DNA from 2 places in the Actinoplanes sp. NPDC049118 genome. Region 2 is predicted to be linked to the other one. Evidence: riboswitches for the same ligand, from Rfam matches in the RefSeq annotation. Region 2 holds a riboswitch; the other holds the start of a gene.
The links. A riboswitch is a leader RNA that binds a small molecule or an ion and turns the genes downstream of it on or off. The one in region 2 is predicted to bind S-adenosylhomocysteine.

Region 1 (9,069 bases), on a different contig from region 2:
CCGCACCGCGACTGGGCACCCCGCGACGATGAGCTGCGCCGAGTCCGATACCTGCAGGATCTCCGGTATGTGGGCACGTGGCTGCCGGCCGACGATCGTGAGTCCGCCAAGGCCTGAGCCCGGCGCCTGTTCCACAACCCGCCGAATGGCAACGCCGCTGAACCCGTTCCGGCGAGATGGCCGGCGTTCAAACCGTCCCCGACAACGCCCGCAGTTCGGTCTCGATGTCCGTAGCCACGGACGCTCCCTCTGCCGGCTCTGAGCTCTCACCCCGACCAGACCGGATACACCGCGGTCCGGTTGCCCCGCGGACCGCGGAATCTCGGCGGCTGACGCACTCCGCGCATCGGAGGCCCGCCCGGGGCGGCTCGGTCACTTCACAATGGACGCCGAGTGTCGGCCGCGATAAATCACTGGCGGGTATTCCGCGGTATGCGGCAGAGTGATCCCAACGCCAGCGGCGGGGTCGAAGTCCGGCTCACAAAACCGTTGACGAATGAAGCGTTATCGGCCATCCTGGATGCCGATACCGCACCGAGCGTTCCGAGGGGAGTTGAACCGTCATGTCGTGGCAGCCGATCTGCGCAATCGCCCAATCGAGGCCGACGCGGTGTGGGCTAGCCACGCCCGTCGTGACGGTGAAGCCGCACCTCAAAGGTTACGAAACCAGTCGTGATCTGGAGCGTTGGAACGGGTAGCGCAGCTGTATCTGCGTCTACGCCGCCCACCTCCGTACCCGAGGAACGGGCGGTTTTTTCGTTCCCGGATCGTCTTACGGGTGTAGCTCAACGGTATAGAGCACCGGCCTCCAAATCCGAAGGTTGCAGGTTCGAATCCTGCCACCCGTGCGTGCCCTGAATACGTTCAGTGGAATTGGTTTTTGGTAACTCAACAGTGGATGGCATGTATTTCCGGCGCCCATTTTTTGTGGGTCGCCGGTGACGATCCGGCGTGGGCACGAAGAGATTCTCGTGCCCACGCCGGGCACACCGCCCGTGAGGCTGAGGTAGGTAGACCACCGGACTCTCGATCCGGAAGACCGGGTTCAACCCCCGGACGGGCGACGCGACAACATGCGGCAGTAGCTCATCAGGCCAGAGCGCCACGCTTCCAACGTGGAGGTGCGGGGTTCGAGACCCCGCTGCCGCTCCAGGCTCCATGGGGGTTCGGCTAACGGCAGGCCACCGAGCTTTGACCTCGGCTGTGCAGGTTCGAGTCCTGCACCCCCAGCACCGAATGCCGCGGTAGCCCAACGGCAGAGGCCGCCGATTCAAGATCGGCTCAGTGCGGGTTCGAATCCCGCTCGCGGCACGCCTTCGCCCGACGGGTCGGGCCCCGCCCTGGTACGGCGGGCACCGCGGGTTCGAGCCCCGCCGAAGGCTCTCGCGCGCCGGCAAGGCGCGTGTCCCGTGGCTGTAGCACAACGGTCGTGCGCCGCCGTGCCATGGCGGAGACCGGGGTTCGACTCCCCGCAGCCACTCATGTCCAGCAGTACCGACGACGAGATAGGAAGGAGGTGGACCCGGTGACCGCGGTCCTCGTCTTGAACGCCGACCTCGGCCCGCTGCACCGGGTCACCCTCAAACACGCGATCCGGATGCTGTGCCGCAGGGTCGCCGAGATCCACGACGCCGAACCGGACCGGCTCATCGGCGTCTACCCGATGCCGAAGGTCGTCCGGCTCGTCGCCTACGTGGTGACCCGGTGGCGGCACAGCCGCGGCCCCGCCTGGTCCCGGCCCGGCGTGCTGGTCCGCGACGGCCGCCGCTGCGCCTACTGCGGCAAGGAGGCCTCGACCATCGACCACGTCCTGCCGCGCTCGCGCGGCGGAGCCAACACGTGGACCAACACCGTCGCCGCGTGCGGCCGGTGTAACCAGCGCAAGGGTGACCGGACCCCGGCCGAGGCCGGGATGCCGCTGCGAACCACTCCCTGGGTTCCCAGTTGGGCAGAGCTCACCACGCGCTGAGTAAGTCCGGGCCGCGGGAACCGCTACCCCCGCCGGCCCGGGCGATGCGAGCTGGTGCAACGGCAGCACACCCGGCTCTGACCCGGACGATGGAGGTTCGAATCCTCCGCTCGCAGCTCCCGCCCTCGTAGCCCAACGGCAGAGGCGACGGTCTGAGGGACCGTACAGTGCGCGTTCGAATCGCGCCGAGGGCACGCAACGCCGAACACACCATGCCCGGGTAGCCCAACTGGCAGGAGGCACCGCGCCCAGAACGCGGGCAGTGCAGGTTCGAATCCTGCTCCGGGTACGCAGCACGTTTATTGGGCCTGTAGCTCCAACTGGTAGAGCAGCGCTTTTGCACAGCGAAGGTTTGTCGGTTCGAATCCGACCGGGTCCACGATGTCGACGTAGCTCAGTGGTAGAGCATCCGCCTGTCGAGCGGAGGGCCGCGGGTTCGATTCCCGTCGTCGGCGCGCAAGGAGGGTTGGCCGAGTGGGAAGGCTGCGGCTTGCTACGCCGTCGACAGGGCCCAGGTCCTGCGGGGGTTCGATCCCCTCACCCTCCGCTTCGTCTCGCCGTGGCCCAGTTGGTAGGGGCGCCTCGCTGATAACGAGGAGGGCGCAGGTTCGACTCCTGCCGGCGAGACCAAGCCTCCATGGCTCAGCGGATAGAGCACCGGATTACGGATCCGGGGGTCCGAGGTTCGAATCCTCGTGGAGGCACGCAAGATCATCGGGATGTGGCGCGGCTTGGCAGCGCTCGCGGCTGGGGGCCGCGCGGTCGTCGGTTCGAATCCGGCCATCCCGACCAACGGGCTATGGCGCAGCTTGGTCAGCGCGCTCGCTTTGGGAGCGAGAGGACGTCGGTTCGAATCCGACTGGCCCGACGAAGCAGATGGCCGCGACACCCGGGTTAGCTACCGGGTCCCGCGGATCGACTGTGACCGCAACACCCTTGGAGGAGCCAGCCGAAAGTTGGCGCCGGCCGCCGTCTCGAAAACGGTTGGGGCTTTGCCGCCCGTGGCGGTTCGACCCCGCCCTCCTCCGCCTTGCGCCGTTAGCTCAGTCCGGTCAGAGCAGGGGCCTCTTAAGCCTCGGGTCCACAGTTCGAATCTGTGACGGCGTACAACATCCCCTGGTGGCTCAATCGGATCGAGCGGCGCCCTTCTAAGGCGACGGTTGCGGGTTCGAGTCCCGCCCAGGGGCCGAAATCACCTCCCGGTAGCTCAACGGAACAGAGCTGCGCGGTCCTAACGCGCGGGTTGCGGGTTCGAGTCCTGCCCGGGAGACAGCTCGCGCCGCGAGCATGGATGGTTATGCTCCGGACTTTTAATCCGGGGAGCAGGGTTCGAGTCCCTGGCGGCGTACCGCGGGGTGGAGCAGTCCGGTCCCCGCTCCCGTTCCGGTAGCTCAGTTGGTAGAGCGCCGCCTCGACAAGACGGAGGGCCCTGGTTCGAGTCCAGGCCGGAACACTTCTCAGCACCCTGGCGCGGTGGACGAACAGGTAGAGTCACCCGGCTTTCACCCGGGAAGGTGCGGGTTCGAGTCCCGTCCGCGCTGCGTATGCCCTGGTAGCTCAGCGGATAGAGCGGCCGAAAACGAAACGGCGGCACGGCGGGAGAGTTGCGGATGCACCGGGACCGGGCCAGTGGTGTAGAAGACCACGGGACAGGGAACCTCAGCCCCCGGCAGGGAAGCGCGTTGCCTCACCGTCGACACGGGGACGTGGGTTCGAATCCCACCCAGGGCACGACACGACGGTCACACACCTGCGGGCGCGCCGACGTTGGAGAGTCGGATCTGGCTGTAAACCAGGTGCCTCGGCTGAGGGGGTTCGAATCCCTCCGCCCGCACACACGTCCCACCGGCCGATCGGTCGCCGTGGGTATGCCTTCGTAGCTCAGCAGGACAGAGCGCGACGTTCCGAACGTCGAGGCCGCTGGTTCAAGTCCAGCCGGGGGCACGCAACACCGCCGGACCCGCGACCGCGGACCGGCGCGACGGCCTCGTGGCGTTCCCGGCGGAGCGCCCCGCCTGCAAAGCGGGTGACCCGATTCCGGTTCGACTCCGGGCGAGGCCTCGGCCATGCCATCCACTGAAGAGTTCCCGATCATCATCCGTTCGAAGCGTCGATGAACGCCGTGACGTCCCAGCCTGGAGCCTCCCGCTCAGCGCACTGCTCCCAGGCCTCGGCGCGCACTCCCCCGCATCCCCGCGTCGGCGAAGGGGTAGGAAATCCGCAACACAGCCGGAGCGTAGCCGTCGGATCCGCCGCCTGCGCACCGGCGGCGCGGCGGGTCAGACGGTGGCGGGCTCCGGGGACGGGCGCCACTGCTCCGAGCCGAAGACCTCGTATCGGATGCGCTCGTCCGGTACGCCGCGGCGGTGCAGGCCGGCGCGGACCGCCTGCATGAACGGGACCGGGCCGCAGAGGTAGACGTCGGCGTCCGGCGGCAGCGGGATCCCGGCGGTGTCGATCAGGCCGGGCCGCACGCCCGGCGCGTCGCCTGGCCGTTCGTACCAGACGACGCTGCGGAAGGAACGCAGCCGGGAGCCGTTGGCGGCCATCTCCGCGCGCAGCGGGTGCCGGTCCGGGCCGCGGTCGGCGTGCACCGCGGTGACGTCGCGGCCGGGTTGGGTACGCGCGACGTGATCCAGGATCGCCGCCATCGGCGTGACGCCGACCCCGGCGCTGATCAGGACCAGGGGCGTGTCGTTGTCGCGGAGCGTGAGCTCCCCGTACGGCTGGCTCAGCCGCAGCCTGCCACCCGCGTGGATGTGGTCGTGCAGGAAGCCGGAGACGATGCCGTCCGGCGCTCCGGCGGCGCCGCGGACCCGGCGTACGGTGATCCGCAGGCACCCGGAGGCTGCCGCCTGGGAGAGCGAGTACTGCCGCAGCTGCCGGCCCCCGCCGGGCAGGTCGGCGGCGACGGTGACGTACTGGCCGGGCCGGAAGGCCGGCGCGGGTCCGCCGTCGGCCGGGGCCAGCACGAACGAGATCGTGTCGTGTGCCTCGGCGATCCGGCTCAGCACCAGGTAGTCGCGCCAGGGGTCGGCGCCGTCGACACCGGCCTCGCCGTAGATCCGCGCCTCGCGGCCGATCAGCCGGGCGGCGAACAGCCAGTACACCTCGTCCCAAGCGGCGGCGACCGGCGGGGTGACCGCATCGCCGAGCACGGCCCGGACCGCGCCGAGCAGGTAGCGGCCGACCATCGTGTACTGCTCCGGTCGGACGCCCAGGGCGCAGTGCCGGTGCGCGATGCGTTCCACGAGGTGCTCGACGGCGACCTCGCCAGGTCCGGCGCCGATCAGGTGCGCGGCGAAGGCGGCCACCGCGCCGGCCAGCGCCTGCCGCTGCTCGCCGGTCGCCTGGGCGCCGCGGTTGAACAGGTGCAGCAGCTCCGGGTTCTCGCCGAGCATCGTCTCGTAGAAGACGTCGGTGATGGCGGGAAGGTTGGCGCCGACGACCGGCAGCGTGGCCTCGACGACCGGGGCACTGGTTGCGGACAGCATTGTTCCTCCAGGTGTGATGGTGGGAGCCGTTCAGCGGCGGCCGAGGCTGAGCAGCACCTGCCGCGTCGGCGGCGCGGCAAGGTCACCGACCGTGATCGGGTCGAGGGTCGTGTAGAAGGCCTCCTGCGCCCGGCGCAGCGCGCCGCGCAGGCGGCAGCCGGAGCTCAGCGGGCAGGCCGGCTCGCCGTCGCAGTCGACGACCTCGGTGGCGCCCTCGAGCTCGCGGACCAGGGCACCGATCGAGGCCGTGCCCGCACCGACGGCGAGGCGTACGCCGCCGTGCCGGCCGCGGACGGTCTCCAGCAGCCCGAGATGCTGCAGCCGCTGGACCACCTTGGCCAGGTGGTGGCGGGCGACCGCGAGGGAATCGGCCAGCTCGTCGACGGTGAGCAGGTCCGTGCGGGTCGCACCCAGCATGAGGATGCGCAGCCCGATGTCCGTGGATCGGTTGAGTCGCACGGACCGACCGTACCTAAACCGGAGTATGAGGTTCCTCTTTTATGGCCGGGATCACCGCGGCGGCTCAGGCGTCACGGGACCGGAGTGCGATCGCCCCCGCCACGATGGCCACGCCCGCGTACGCGGCGAGCACGCCGAGCCCCGACCACGGTCCCATGTGGGCCGTCGCGAAGTCCCGCGTCGTCTGGACGCTGAGGCCCGCGTCCATCGCTCAGCGCCATGAGCCCGGCCAGCACGCCGAACAGGGAGATCTGCACCATGTCGTCCGGCGGGATCTCGGGACCGATCTTGCCGGTACCCCTGATGGTGTAGTTGCCGTTCGCCTCGGTCACGCTCCCCCGTGTCCCCTCGCCCTTGTCGTGCTCGCCCTCGGGCATCGGCGGCTCGGGCATGGCCACCTCGTCGGTTCGCCACACCCCGGCCGTGGTCGGCGAGGAGACGGTGAAGACGCACGTGAGCCGGGTGCTGGGCAAGCTCGGGCTGCGGGACCGCACGCAGGCCGTGGTGGTGGCGTACGAGTCGGGCCTGATCGTGCCGGGCCGGCCGGCACGCCGTGGCGGGAATCCGACATAACCGGCGATGCGGCCCGGTGACCGGGTTCGGGTATTCTCGGCTGTCAGGTCGAGGGGCGCTGCGACGGGGTGAAACCCGCCACGCTCGGCCTGCTTTCTTCGACAAGGGCGCCTCCGATCACGGAGGTGGCTGGGTGAGCACGTCAAGTCAGGGCACTACTGCATCGCTGCGACAGCTGTTGGCCGAGCGCGTCGCGGTGCTGGACGGCGCCTGGGGCACGATGCTGCAGGACGCGAAGCTCACCGCCGCGGACTACCGCGGCGACCTGATCGTCGACCACCCGCGGGACGTCACCGGCGACCCGGACCTGCTCAACCTGACCCGGCCGGACGTGATCCTGGACGTGCACCGGCGGTACCTGGCCGCCGGCGCCGACATCACCACCACCAACACGTTCACGGCGACGAGCATCGGACAGGCCGACTACGGCCTCGAGTCTCTGGTTCGTGAGATGAACGTGCAGGGTGCGCGGCTGGCCCGGCAGGCGGCGGACGAGGTCGGCGGGCGGTTCGTCGCCGGATCGGTCGGGCCGCTGAACGTAACGCTGTCGCTGTCGCCCCGGGTCGAGGACCCGGCGTACCGCGCCGTCGACTTCGATCAGGTGCGCGCGGCGTACGCGGAGCAGATCTCGGCCCTGGCCGAGGGCGGCGTCGACCTGCTGCTCATCGAGACGATCTTCGACACGTTGAACGCGAAGGCGGCGATCGCCGCGGCCCGGGAGGTCGCGCCGCACCTGCCGCTCTGGATCTCCGTGACGATCGTCGACCTCAGCGGCCGGACCCTGTCCGGGCAGACCGTCGAGGCCTTCTGGCGCTCGATCGAGCGGGCCGAGCCGCTCATCGTCGGCGTGAACTGCTCGCTCGGCGCGGCCGAGATGCGCCCCCACGTCGCGGAGCTCGCCAAGGTCGCCGACGCGTACGTGGCGTGTCACCCCAACGCGGGCCTGCCGAACGCGTTCGGCGGCTACGACGAGACGCCGGAGGAGACCGCCGCCCTGGTCGGCGAGTTCGCCGCGTCGGGCATGGTCAACCTCGTCGGCGGCTGCTGCGGCACCTCGCCAGCACACATCGCCCGGATCGCCGCCGCGGTCGACGGGCTGGCGCCGCGGGCGATCGCTCCCCCGGCCGAGACCACCCGGTTCAGCGGGCTGGAGCCGTTCGCGATCGGGCCGGACACCGGGTTCGTGATGATCGGTGAGCGCACGAACGTCACCGGCTCGGCGAAGTTCCGCAGGCTCGTCGAGTCGGACGACTACCAAGGCGCGGTCGACGTGGCCCTCGAGCAGGTCCGCGGCGGCGCCAACCTGCTCGACGTGAACATGGACGCAGACCTGCTCGACAGCGAGCAGGCGATGACGACCTTCCTCAACCTGATCGCCACCGAGCCGGAGGTGGCCCGGATCCCGGTGATGATCGACAGCTCGAAGTGGACGGTCCTCGAGGCCGGCCTCAAGTGCGTGCAGGGCAAGGGCGTGGTCAACTCGATCAGCCTCAAGGAGGGCGAGGAGCCGTTCCTGGCGCAGGCGCGCCGGATCCGCGACTACGGCGCCGGCGTGGTGGTGATGGCCTTCGACGAGCAGGGCCAGGCGGACACCACCGAGCGCAAGGTGTCGATCTGCGGCCGGGCGTACGACCTGCTCGTGGAGCGGGCCGGCTTCGCGCCGCAGGACATCATCTTCGACCCGAACGTCCTCGCGGTCGCGACCGGCATCGCCGAGCACAACGGGTACGCGAAGGCGTTCATCGACGCCCTCCCGTTGATCAAGGCGCGCTGCCCGGGCGCCCGCACCAGCGGCGGAATCTCGAACCTGTCATTCTCCTTCCGCGGCAACGACGTGGTCCGCGAGGCCATGCACTCGGCGTTCCTGCTGCACGCGGTCCGCGCCGGGCTGGACATGGGCATCGTCAACGCCGGCCAGCTCGCCGTGTACGCCGACATCCCCGCGGACCTGCTGGAGCTGGTCGAGGACGTGCTCTTCGACCGGCGCACCGACGCCACCGACCGCCTGGTCACGTTCGCGTCGACCGTGACCGGCTCCGGCACCCGGCGCGAGGTCGACCTGTCCTGGCGCGAGGCGCCGGTGGCCGAGCGGCTGTCCTACGCGCTGGTGCACGGCATCGTCGACTTCATCGAGGAGGACACCGAGGAGGCCCGGAAGGGGCTGGCCCGGCCCCTCGAGGTGATCGAGGGGCCGCTGATGGACGGCATGAAGATCGTCGGCGACCTGTTCGGCGCCGGCAAGATGTTCCTGCCGCAGGTGGTCAAGAGCGCCCGGGTGATGAAGCGTTCGGTCGCCTACCTGGAACCGTTCATGGAGGCCGAGAAGGAGCAGGCCCGGCTCGCCGGCCGGGTCGACCCGGGCCGCGGGCAGGGCAGGGTCGTGCTCGCCACGGTCAAGGGCGACGTGCACGACATCGGCAAGAACATCGTCGGCGTGGTCCTGGGCTGCAACAACTACGAGGTCATCGACCTGGGCGTGATGGTGCCGGCGGCGAGGATCCTGGACACGGCCGTCGCCGAGGGCGCCGACGCGATCGGGCTCTCCGGACTGATCACGCCGTCGCTGGACGAGAT
Region 2 (9,069 bases):
GTTCGGCGGCGGCATCCACTTCTGCCTGGGAGCGCCGCTGGCCCGGCTGGAGGCCCAGCTCGCGATCCCGGCGCTGCTGGCCCGTTTCCCCCGGCTGGCCCTGGCCGGCGATCCCGGCCGGCGCGACAGCCTGGCCATCCGCGGCTACACCAGCATCCCCATCTCGGTCGGCTGAGCCGGCCGCGGGAATAAGAACGCCGCTGCGAATTCCACGGGGGAAGAACTCGCAACGGCGTCGTAGGAAAGAGTATCGACCACGGCGGTTGTTGTCCATCCGTAGCGTCGATCATCGCGTCCGAGCCGAAACTCCGATGCCACCCTCGCCGGTCAGCAGCCGGATGTCGCGTGTCCGGTGGCCCGAGCCGCCGTCACGACGGCCGGGATGACCCGGTCGGCCGAGGGCGGGGCGCCCCGGCGCTACTGAAAAGGACATTGACGCTCATCGCACACGCCGCTATTCGGCCGGAACGCCGACTCCGGGGGCCTGCGCGCTCTCGGCGAGCATCTTCTTGCGCTGCTTGGCGGGCAGCCGGTCGACGTATAGCAGCCCGTCGAGGTGGTCGGTCTCGTGCTGCAGGCAGCGCGCGAGCAGCCCGGTGCCGTCGATGCGGACGGGCTCGCCGTGCATGTCGACCCCGGTCACGTGCGCGACACCGGGCCGTCCGACGTCGGCGCGGACGCCGGGCACCGACAGGCAGCCCTCGCTGTCGACCTCGAGGGCGCGGCCCTCCGGCAGGTGCAGTACGGGATTGACGACGTGGGCCACGATGTTGACCTCGGTCGCGTCGGGGCAGTCGACGACGAACACCCGGGCGTCGACGCCGATCTGGTTCGCGGCGAGCCCGACGCCCTCGGCGGCGGCCATCGAGGCGAACATGTCGGCGACGAGCTGCTGCAGATCGTCGTCGAAGACGGTCACCTCGGCGCACCGCCGATGCAGCACGGGATTGCCGTAGCGGGTGATGGGTCGCGGAGTTCCGGCACGAGTCTGCACCCCGCGATTTTAAAACGCGCGCCGCGCGGAGCCGTGGACCCGGCCCCGGAATGGGGTCGCCCGCGCTCCATGGGGGCCGGAGCGCGGGCGACGTTCGATCAGGCCGGCGGATTCTCCCCGGCCGAGCCGTTGGCCGTGCCGTTGCCCGCGTCGTCCGGGCCGTCGGCCGGACGGTCGGCGGGCCGGCTCTCCCGGCGGGCCGCCCGGCCGGCCGCCTCGGCGGCCGTGCTCGCCCAGGCCCACGCCTTCCCGGTCTGCGCGCCGGCCCATCCGCCCAGGTCGGCCGCGCCGCCGCCGAACCGGCGGACCAGCGTCACCAGCGGGTCCGGGGAGTTCTCGAAGACCTCCCGGTAGTGGCCCGCAGCCGCCTTCACGTCGCCCGTGACCGACGCGTTGCCGTCGGAGTCGCGGCGCGGGAAGTCGCCGCCGAGGATGCGGCCGTACTCGCCCGAGTCGATCCAGCGGCGCAGCTCCGCCGCGCGGGCGACCGGCACCGGGTGGCTGCTCCACGCCGTCATGCCGATCTTGTGGATGCTGTCGCGGAGATCCCCGCCGCCCTGGTACTCGGCCGCCTGCTCCAGGAAGGCCGTGGTGTCGATCTGCGACAGGTCGCCACCGCCCGCGAGCTTCATCAGCAGGCGGATCGAGGCGGACGGGTCCTGGCCGGCGAGCAGGCCCGCGCGGTCCGCCGACAGCTCGGCCTTGCGCCACCACTCGTACATCGCCGCGATGATCGCCCGCAGCGCGATCGCGCCGATCGGGAGCCAGCTGACGTTCGCCGCCCACCTGGTCAGGATCACCATGATCGTCTTGTAGACCGCGTGGCCGCTGCGCACGTGGCCGATCTCGTGGCCGAGCAGCGCGCGCAGCTCGTCGTCGTCGAGCTTCTCGACCGCGCCGGTGGTGATGACGATGAACGGCTTGTCCATGCCGATCGCCTGGCCGTGGATCATCGGGGACTGCGAGACGTACAGCTCGGGCAGCCCGGCCACGTCGAGCGTCGTCGCGGCCTCGACGAAGCGCTGGTGTACGCGCGGGTACTGGCGGTGGTCGACGCGGATCGAGCCCGCCAGGTACGAGAGCCGGAAACCGCGCTCGTTCCACATGCCGAAGAACGCCTTCACCACGTCGTCGAAGCCGCGCAGTTCGCGCAGGGCGGTCAGCGCGCCACGGTCGGCGGGGTGTTCCCAGGCCCGGGAGCTGATGTCGGTCAGCGTGATCCGTTGCCGGGCCGGTCGATTCTCGTCGTCGATCGTCATGGGTTCCCTCCGCGACTCGGTCTCCTGCTCCGAGGCAAGCTTCGCGGTCGGGGCACCCCGGGCACATCGGCTCCGAGCGGGACTTCCGCGCTTTCGGATCAGACTTTCGGCCGACCCGGGGATTCCGGCGGTCCCTATGCCCGTCCGTTCAGTTCGTCGGCGCGGGCGAGCAGGGCCCGCCGCTCCGGCTCGGAGTGTGCCGCCGCGGCCGCCTGTTCGAAGAGGGCAACGGCACGGCCGGCGAAACCCGCGCGTGCGGTCAGGTCGGCCTCGGCGGCCATCGCGTACGGGTACCCGTCGAGGGCGCCACCGGCACGGGCCGCCGCGAGCAGCGACAGCCCGGTGTCCGGGCCGAACGCGTACCCGTGCGCCACCGCCCGATTCAGCGCGACCACCGGCGAGGGCAGGAGCCGCGCCAGTTCGTCGTAGAGCGCGGCGATCGCCGGCCAGTCGGCCGGCGTGCGGACGTGGCAGGCGGCGATGCGGGCCTGCAGCGCGTACTGGCCGCCCGTCGACGGCAGCAGCGCCAGCGCCTCGGCGATGGCCGCCCGATCCCAGCGGGACCGGTCCTGCTGGTCGAGCGTGCGCAGTTCGCCCGCGTCGTCGCGCCGCGCGGCACGCCGCGAGTGCTGCAGCAGGAACAGCGCCAGCAGCGCCCGGATCTCCGGCTCGCCGGGCATCAGCCGGTCGAGCAGCCGGGCCAGCCGGATCGCCTCGTCCGCGAAGGCGGCATCGCCGTCCGCGTCGTACCCCCGGGTGAACAGCAGATACAGCACCGCCAGCACGCCCGGAAGCCGCTCGGCCAGGGCGGAACCGACCGGCACCCGGTACGGGATCCCCGCGTCGGCGATCCTCGTCTTCGCCCGGGTCAGCCGCCGCGCCATGGTGGACTCGGTGACGAGGAAGGCGCGCGCGATGTCGCCGGTCGGCACTCCCGCGATGGTCCGCAGCGTCAGCGCGACCCGCGCCTCGAGCGGCAGCGCGGGATGGCAGCAGGTGAAGATCAGCCGCAACCGGTCGTCCACGACGCCCTCCTCGGCAACCGGCCCGGGCGCGGACGAGAGCATCGCCAGCTCCTCGAGCTTGCGGCGTTCGACGGTCGCGCGCCGCAGCACGTCGATCGCGCGGTTGCGCGCGACCGTCATCAGCCACCCGCCCGGATTCGCCGGCACTCCGTCTCGCGGCCAGCGTTCGAGGGCGAGCGTCAGCGCCTCCTGCGCGCAGTCCTCGGCCAGGGTCCAGTCGCCGGTGATCCGGATCAACGCGGCGACGATCCGCGGGCGCGACTCGGCACCCGCCTCGGCGACCGCCTGCCCGGCACTCATCGCGTCACGCGAACGGGCGCAGCTCGACGCGGCCGCTCCAGGCCATCGGGTGGGCGCGGGCGACCTCGATCGCCTCGTCCAGGTCTGCGCACTCGAGGATGTCGTAGCCCACGATCACCTCCTTGGTCTCGGCGAACGGGCCGTCGGAGAGGAGCAGTTCGCCGCCGCGGACCCGGACCGTGGTGGCCGCGGCCGGCGACGCGAGGACGTTGCCCTGCAGCCGGCGCCCCGCCGCGTCGTTCTCCGCCACCCACACGTCGATGTCGGGCAGCTGGGACTCGTCGGTCTCCGGCTCGGTGTCGGTGCAGACGAACATCAGGTACTTCATCTCGGCGCTCCCTTGCTTCGTGATCTCAACACCGTGACGAACGGGCGATCGGGTTCCGGACAGCTTCGGCCCGGCGATTTTCGATGTACCGATGTGCCACAGCTCACCATCGTCCCGGTCGGCCGCCGAGGAGAGGCGATCTTGAGGCGACGACGTTATGATGGCGGGACCCGGTCGAGAGGCGCTGCGACGGACCCCGGTCCGCCACGCTCGACCGCGGGCCAAAGACGAAAGGGCGCCTCCTCAAGAGGGGGTGCCCTTCTTCATGTCCGATCGACTTCAGCAGATCAACGGCGTCGACTTCGCCGTCGCCGACCTGTCCCTGGCCGCGTTCGGCCGGCACCAGATGCGCCTGGCCGAGCACGAGATGCCGGGCCTGATGTCGCTGCGCACCGAGTACGCGGGCCAGTTCCCGCTGCGAGGCGCCCGCATCGCCGGCTCGCTGCACATGACCATCCAGACCGCCGTGCTCATCGAGACGCTTGTCGCGCTCGGCGCGGACGTCCGCTGGGTCTCCTGCAACATCTTCTCGACCCAGGACGAGGCCGCCGCCGCGATCGTCGTCGGCCCCGAGGGCACCGTCGACGCCCCCACCGGCACCCCGGTCTTCGCCTGGAAGGGCGAGACGCTGGAGGAGTACTGGTGGTGCACGGAGCAGCTGTTCAACTTCGCCGACGGCCAGGGCCCCAACATGATCCTGGACGACGGCGGTGACGCCACCCTGCTCGTGCACAAGGGCGTCGAGTTCGAGAAGGCCGGCGCGGTCCCGCAGGCCACCGCGGACGACCACCACGAATACACGATCATCCTCGACACCCTGCGCCGCAGCCTGGCGTCGGACCCGCAGCGCTTCACGCGGATCGCCGCCGACACCCGCGGCGTCACCGAGGAGACCACCACCGGTGTGGCCCGGCTCTACAAGCTGGCCAAGGAGGGTGAGCTGCTCTTCCCGGCGATCAACGTCAACGACGCGGTCACCAAGAGCAAGTTCGACAACAAGTACGGCATCCGCCACTCGCTGGTCGACGGCCTCAACCGGGCCACCGACGTCATGCTCGGCGGCAAGCTCGCCGTGGTCTGCGGCTACGGCGACGTCGGCAAGGGCTCGGCCGAGACGCTGCGCGGCCAGGGCGCCCGGGTCGTCGTGACCGAGATCGACCCCATCTGCGCGCTGCAGGCGGCCATGGACGGCATGCAGGTCGTCCGCATCGAGGACGTCGTCTCCGAGGCCGACATCTTCATCACCACCACCGGTGGCCAGGACATCATCACGCCGGAGCACATGGCGGCGATGAAGCACAACGCGATCGTCGGCAACGTCGGTCACTTCGACGACGAGATCGACATGGCCGGCCTGGCCAAGGTCCCCGGCATCGAGAAGGTCGAGGTCAAGCCGCAGGTACACGAGTGGCGCTTCCCGGACGGGCATGCCGTGATCGTGCTCTCCGAGGGCCGCCTGATGAACCTGGGCAACGCCACCGGCCACCCCAGCTTCGTGATGTCGAACTCGTTCACCAACCAGGTCATGGCCCAGATCGAACTCTGGACCAAGCCCGGCGAGTACGAGAAGCAGGTCTTCGTGCTGCCGAAGCACCTGGACGAGAAGGTCGCCCGGCTGCACCTGGACGCCCTGGGCGTGCGGCTGACCGAGCTCACCAAGAAGCAGGCCGAGTACCTCGGCGTGCCGGTCGAGGGCCCGTACAAGCCGGACCACTACCGCTACTGATCGACGTCGGCCCAGGTCACCCGGTGACCTGGGCCGAATCGATCGCGGTCTCAGCCGGTGGCGAGGGCCGCCGCCCTGAGGACCGCCGATCGCGGGCTGGTCAGGACCGGGGTCGCCAGGTCGGCGAGTAGGCCGGCCGCGGGAGCCATGCTGGCCTGGGCCAGGACGATCACGTCCGCGGTGAGCCCGCGGCAGTGCACCGCCACCCGCCGCGCGTAGCCCTCCAGGTCGCCGGCCTCGAAGAGCGCCCACGCGTCCAGGCAGGGCGCGTCCACGATCTCGGCCGCGCCGGCCCCGCACTCCAGCAGGAGCGCGCGGGTGGGCGCGAGGGTCGACGCCACCGTGGCGACCACGGCGATGCGCCCGCCGACCGCGACGGCCTCCTCGGCCATCGGACGGTCGAGGCGCAGCACCGGCACCCCCACCGGGATGCGCTCCGCAGGCCCGCCGAGGGTCGAGCATGTGCACACCACGAGATCAGCACCCGAGTCGGCCAGCGAGCGCAGCCGCTCACCCAGCCGCTCGGCGACGGCGGAGTCGACTCCACGCTCCCTGGCGTCCGCCAGCAATCGCGCGTCCACCACGTGCAGATCACGCAGGCCGGGCGCCAGCTCCGCGACCAGACCGCGGAAGGTGGGCACGTGTGCGTCGGCCGTATGCAGAAAGCCGACGGTGGTCACGCCTCAGCATCCCACGTCACGGTCAGCCCTCCGTCACGATGACGTGCAGGCGGCGCGGGCCGTGTACGCCCTCGACGCGGTTGAGTTCGATGTCGCTGGTCGCGGACGGGCCGCTGATCCAGGTGAGCGGCCGGCGCGGATCGAGCCGGGCGATCGCCTGCGGCACCGACGCCACCACCTGGTCCGCGCGGACGACGCAGATGTGCAGGTCGGGCAGGAGGGAGATGATCCGGCGGCCCTGGTCGGGCGAGCCGTCCAGGACGATCGTGCCGGTCTCGGCGACGGCCACGGCGGCGGCGGTGAGGACCCCGCCGGCGACGGCGAGGGTGTCCGCGCTCAGGCCGTCGTCGGTCAGCACCTCGACCGAGCCGGGCAGCCAGGCCGGGTCGATGCCGGGCGGCACGATCAGCGGAGCCGGCGCCAGGCCGGCCACCGTCTCCGCGATCGAGACCCCGCGATGCACGACGGCCTTGTAGTCCTCGAGCCGGCGGACGAACAGGTCGAGATCGACCGGCCGGTCGCCGCGCCGGTAGCCGCGCGGGATCTCGGCGGCCGGCGCGGCGGCGCCGCCCAGCGCCGCGCGGATCCGGTCTAGCATCACGTCCCGGCCGCTCATCGCTTCGCCCACCAGTCCCGGAAGGTCTCCGGCGGCGGTTGCGGCAGGTCGCGGCTCGCGGTCCAGCCGTTGAACGGCGGCGGCAGGCGCCGCCCGGCGAGTCTGCCGAGCTTCGCGGCATGCTGCGCGGCCTGATACAGCCTCGGATGGTCCATCGTGTACGCCGCGGCGCCCATCAGGGCCCGCTCGGTACGCGGATGCGGTGCCTCGTTGCGCAGATGCACCAGGATCGAGGGGATGTCGATCTTCACCGGGCAGGCGTCGAAGCAGGCACCGCAGAGCGACGACGCGTACGGCAGGGAGGCGTTGTCCTCCACCCCGGTGAGCTGCGGCGACAGCACCGCCCCGATCGGGCCCGGATACACCGACCCGTACGCGTGCCCGCCGGTCCGCTCGTAGACCGGGCAGACGTTCAGGCAGGCCGAGCACCGGATGCAGTGCAGCGCCGGCCGCCCGACCTCGTCGGCGAGCACCGCGCTGCGCCCATTGTCGAGCAGCACGAGGTGGAAGCTCTGCGGCCCGTCGCCGGGCGTGACCCCGGTCCACATCGACGTGTACGGGTTCATCCGCTCGCCGGTCGACGCCCGCGGCAGCAGTTGCAGGAAGACCTCGAGGTCCTGCCAGGCCGGCACGAGCTTCTCGACGCCCATGACGGTGATCAGGGTCTCGGGCAGGGTCAGGCACATCCGCCCGTTGCCCTCGGACTCCAGCACGGCGAGGGTTCCGGTCTCGGCGATCGCGAAGTTCGCGCCGGACACCGCGACCTTCGTGCGCAGGAATGTCTCGCGCAGGTAGCGCCGGGCGGCCCCGGCCAGGACCACCGGCTCGTCGGTCAGGGCCGGGTCGACGCCGGGCATTTCGCGCAGGAAGATCTCGCGGATCTCGGCGCGGTTGCGGTGGATCGCCGGAACCAGGATGTGGCTGGGCCGGTCGTGTCCGAGCTGGACGATCAGCTCGGCCAGGTCCGTCTCGACCGGCTCGATCCCGGCCGCCTCGAGCGCCTCGTTGAGCCCGATCTCCTGGGTCGCCATCGACTTGACCTTGATGACCCGGTCGTGGCCGGTGGCCCGGACCAGCTCGGTGACGATCCGGTTGGCCTCGTTGGCGTCCGCGGCCCAGTGCACGACTCCGCCGGCCCGGGTGACGTTCTCCTCCAGCTGAAGCAGCAGCTCCGGGAGCCGGGCCATGGTGTCGGCCTTCAGGGCCGAGCCGGCCGCGCGCAGCTCCTGCCAGTCGGGCAGCTCGGCGACGACCGCGCCGGACTTCGCGCGGATCGTGTCGGTGGCGTGCCCGAGGTTGCGGCGCAGCTGGTCGTTGCCGAGCGCCTTGCGGGCGGCCGCCGGGAACGGCTCCTCGCCGCGCAGGTGCCCGACGCCGCGCGGCGCCGTCGTCGGCATACCCAGGAAGGTCATGTCTCCTCCGTAGCCGCGAGGATCTCCGCGAGGTGCACGGTCCGGACGGAGGCGTCGAGCCGGGACAGCCCGCCGCCGATGTGCATCAGGCAGGACGAGTCGCCGGCCGTGCAGACCTCCGCGCCGGTGTCGAGCACGTGCCGCAGCTTGTCGGCGAGCATCGCGGACGAGGTGTCGGCGTTCTTCAGCGCGAACGTGCCGCCGAAGCCGCAGCACTGCTCGGCCGCGGGCAGCTCGAGCAGCTCCAGCCCGCGCACGTTGCGCAGCAGTCGCAGCGGCTTGTCGCCGACCCGGAGCATCCGCAGCGAATGACAGGTCGGGTGGTAGGTGACCCGGTGCGGGTAGTACGCGCCGACGTCGTCGACGCCGAGCACGTCGACGAGCAGCTCGGACAGCTCGTACGTCCGCGCGGCGACGACCTCGGCGCGGGCGGCCAGCCCCTCGTCGCCCGCGGACCGGGCCACCACCGCGTGCTGGTGCCGCACCGAGCCGACGCACGATCCGGAGGGCGCGACCACCACCTCGTACGGCGCGAAGGTCCGCACGTGCCGCCGGACCAGCGGCAGCGCGTCCCGCCGGTAGCCGGTGTTGATGTGCATCTGCCCGCAGCAGGTCTGGGCGGCCGGGAAGTCCACCTCGTGGCCGAGGCGCTCCAGCAGCCGCACGGTCGCCTTGGCCGCGGCCGGGAACAGCGTGTCCGCCAGGCAGGTCACGAACAAGGCGATGCGC

Region 1: linked by a shared signal. The riboswitch ahead of metH (methionine synthase) and the one ahead of ahcY (adenosylhomocysteinase) in region 2 are both predicted to bind S-adenosylhomocysteine.

Annotation. Positions count from the first base shown of each region.
Region 1 is NZ_JBEZDY010000011.1:114,440-123,508, reverse strand. It holds gene AB0B58_RS19090 (hypothetical protein) at 1-117, shown strand, start outside; tRNA gene AB0B58_RS19085 (tRNA-Trp) at 775-848, shown strand; tRNA gene AB0B58_RS19080 (tRNA-Glu) at 991-1,064, shown strand; tRNA gene AB0B58_RS19075 (tRNA-Gly) at 1,076-1,152, shown strand; tRNA gene AB0B58_RS19070 (tRNA-Gln) at 1,160-1,230, shown strand; tRNA gene AB0B58_RS19065 (tRNA-Leu) at 1,239-1,311, shown strand; tRNA gene AB0B58_RS19060 (tRNA-Thr) at 1,313-1,382, shown strand; tRNA gene AB0B58_RS19055 (tRNA-Gly) at 1,410-1,480, shown strand; gene AB0B58_RS19050 (HNH endonuclease) at 1,526-1,969, shown strand; tRNA gene AB0B58_RS19045 (tRNA-Gln) at 2,015-2,085, shown strand; tRNA gene AB0B58_RS19040 (tRNA-Leu) at 2,091-2,163, shown strand; tRNA gene AB0B58_RS19035 (tRNA-Leu) at 2,184-2,258, shown strand; tRNA gene AB0B58_RS19030 (tRNA-Ala) at 2,274-2,348, shown strand; tRNA gene AB0B58_RS19025 (tRNA-Asp) at 2,353-2,424, shown strand; tRNA gene AB0B58_RS19020 (tRNA-Ser) at 2,430-2,516, shown strand; tRNA gene AB0B58_RS19015 (tRNA-Ile) at 2,523-2,599, shown strand; tRNA gene AB0B58_RS19010 (tRNA-Arg) at 2,601-2,673, shown strand; tRNA gene AB0B58_RS19005 (tRNA-Pro) at 2,685-2,761, shown strand; tRNA gene AB0B58_RS19000 (tRNA-Pro) at 2,763-2,837, shown strand; tRNA gene AB0B58_RS18995 (tRNA-Ser) at 2,908-2,997, shown strand; tRNA gene AB0B58_RS18990 (tRNA-Lys) at 3,002-3,076, shown strand; tRNA gene AB0B58_RS18985 (tRNA-Arg) at 3,083-3,156, shown strand; tRNA gene AB0B58_RS18980 (tRNA-Arg) at 3,166-3,239, shown strand; tRNA gene AB0B58_RS18975 (tRNA-Lys) at 3,246-3,317, shown strand; tRNA gene AB0B58_RS18970 (tRNA-Val) at 3,350-3,422, shown strand; tRNA gene AB0B58_RS18965 (tRNA-Glu) at 3,437-3,510, shown strand; tRNA gene AB0B58_RS18960 (tRNA-Tyr) at 3,722-3,803, shown strand; tRNA gene AB0B58_RS18955 (tRNA-Arg) at 3,840-3,913, shown strand; tRNA gene AB0B58_RS18950 (tRNA-Cys) at 3,953-4,030, shown strand; gene AB0B58_RS18945 (globin domain-containing protein) at 4,249-5,463, opposite strand; gene AB0B58_RS18940 (Rrf2 family transcriptional regulator) at 5,494-5,922, opposite strand; gene AB0B58_RS18935 (hypothetical protein) at 5,987-6,130, opposite strand; partial or broken gene AB0B58_RS18930 (LuxR C-terminal-related transcriptional regulator) at 6,346-6,495, shown strand; S-adenosyl-L-homocysteine riboswitch at 6,540-6,615, shown strand; gene metH (methionine synthase) at 6,674-9,069, shown strand, end outside.
Region 2 is NZ_JBEZDY010000037.1:49,919-58,987, forward strand. It holds gene AB0B58_RS38150 (cytochrome P450) at 1-175, shown strand, start outside; gene def (peptide deformylase) at 455-994, opposite strand; gene AB0B58_RS38160 (M48 family metallopeptidase) at 1,093-2,253, opposite strand; gene AB0B58_RS38165 (sigma-70 family RNA polymerase sigma factor) at 2,388-3,578, opposite strand; gene AB0B58_RS38170 (YciI family protein) at 3,583-3,894, opposite strand; S-adenosyl-L-homocysteine riboswitch at 4,077-4,154, shown strand; gene ahcY (adenosylhomocysteinase) at 4,172-5,632, shown strand; gene AB0B58_RS38180 (aspartate/glutamate racemase family protein) at 5,683-6,312, opposite strand; gene AB0B58_RS38185 (LUD domain-containing protein) at 6,335-6,928, opposite strand; gene AB0B58_RS38190 (lactate utilization protein B) at 6,925-8,340, opposite strand; gene AB0B58_RS38195 ((Fe-S)-binding protein) at 8,337-9,069, opposite strand, start outside.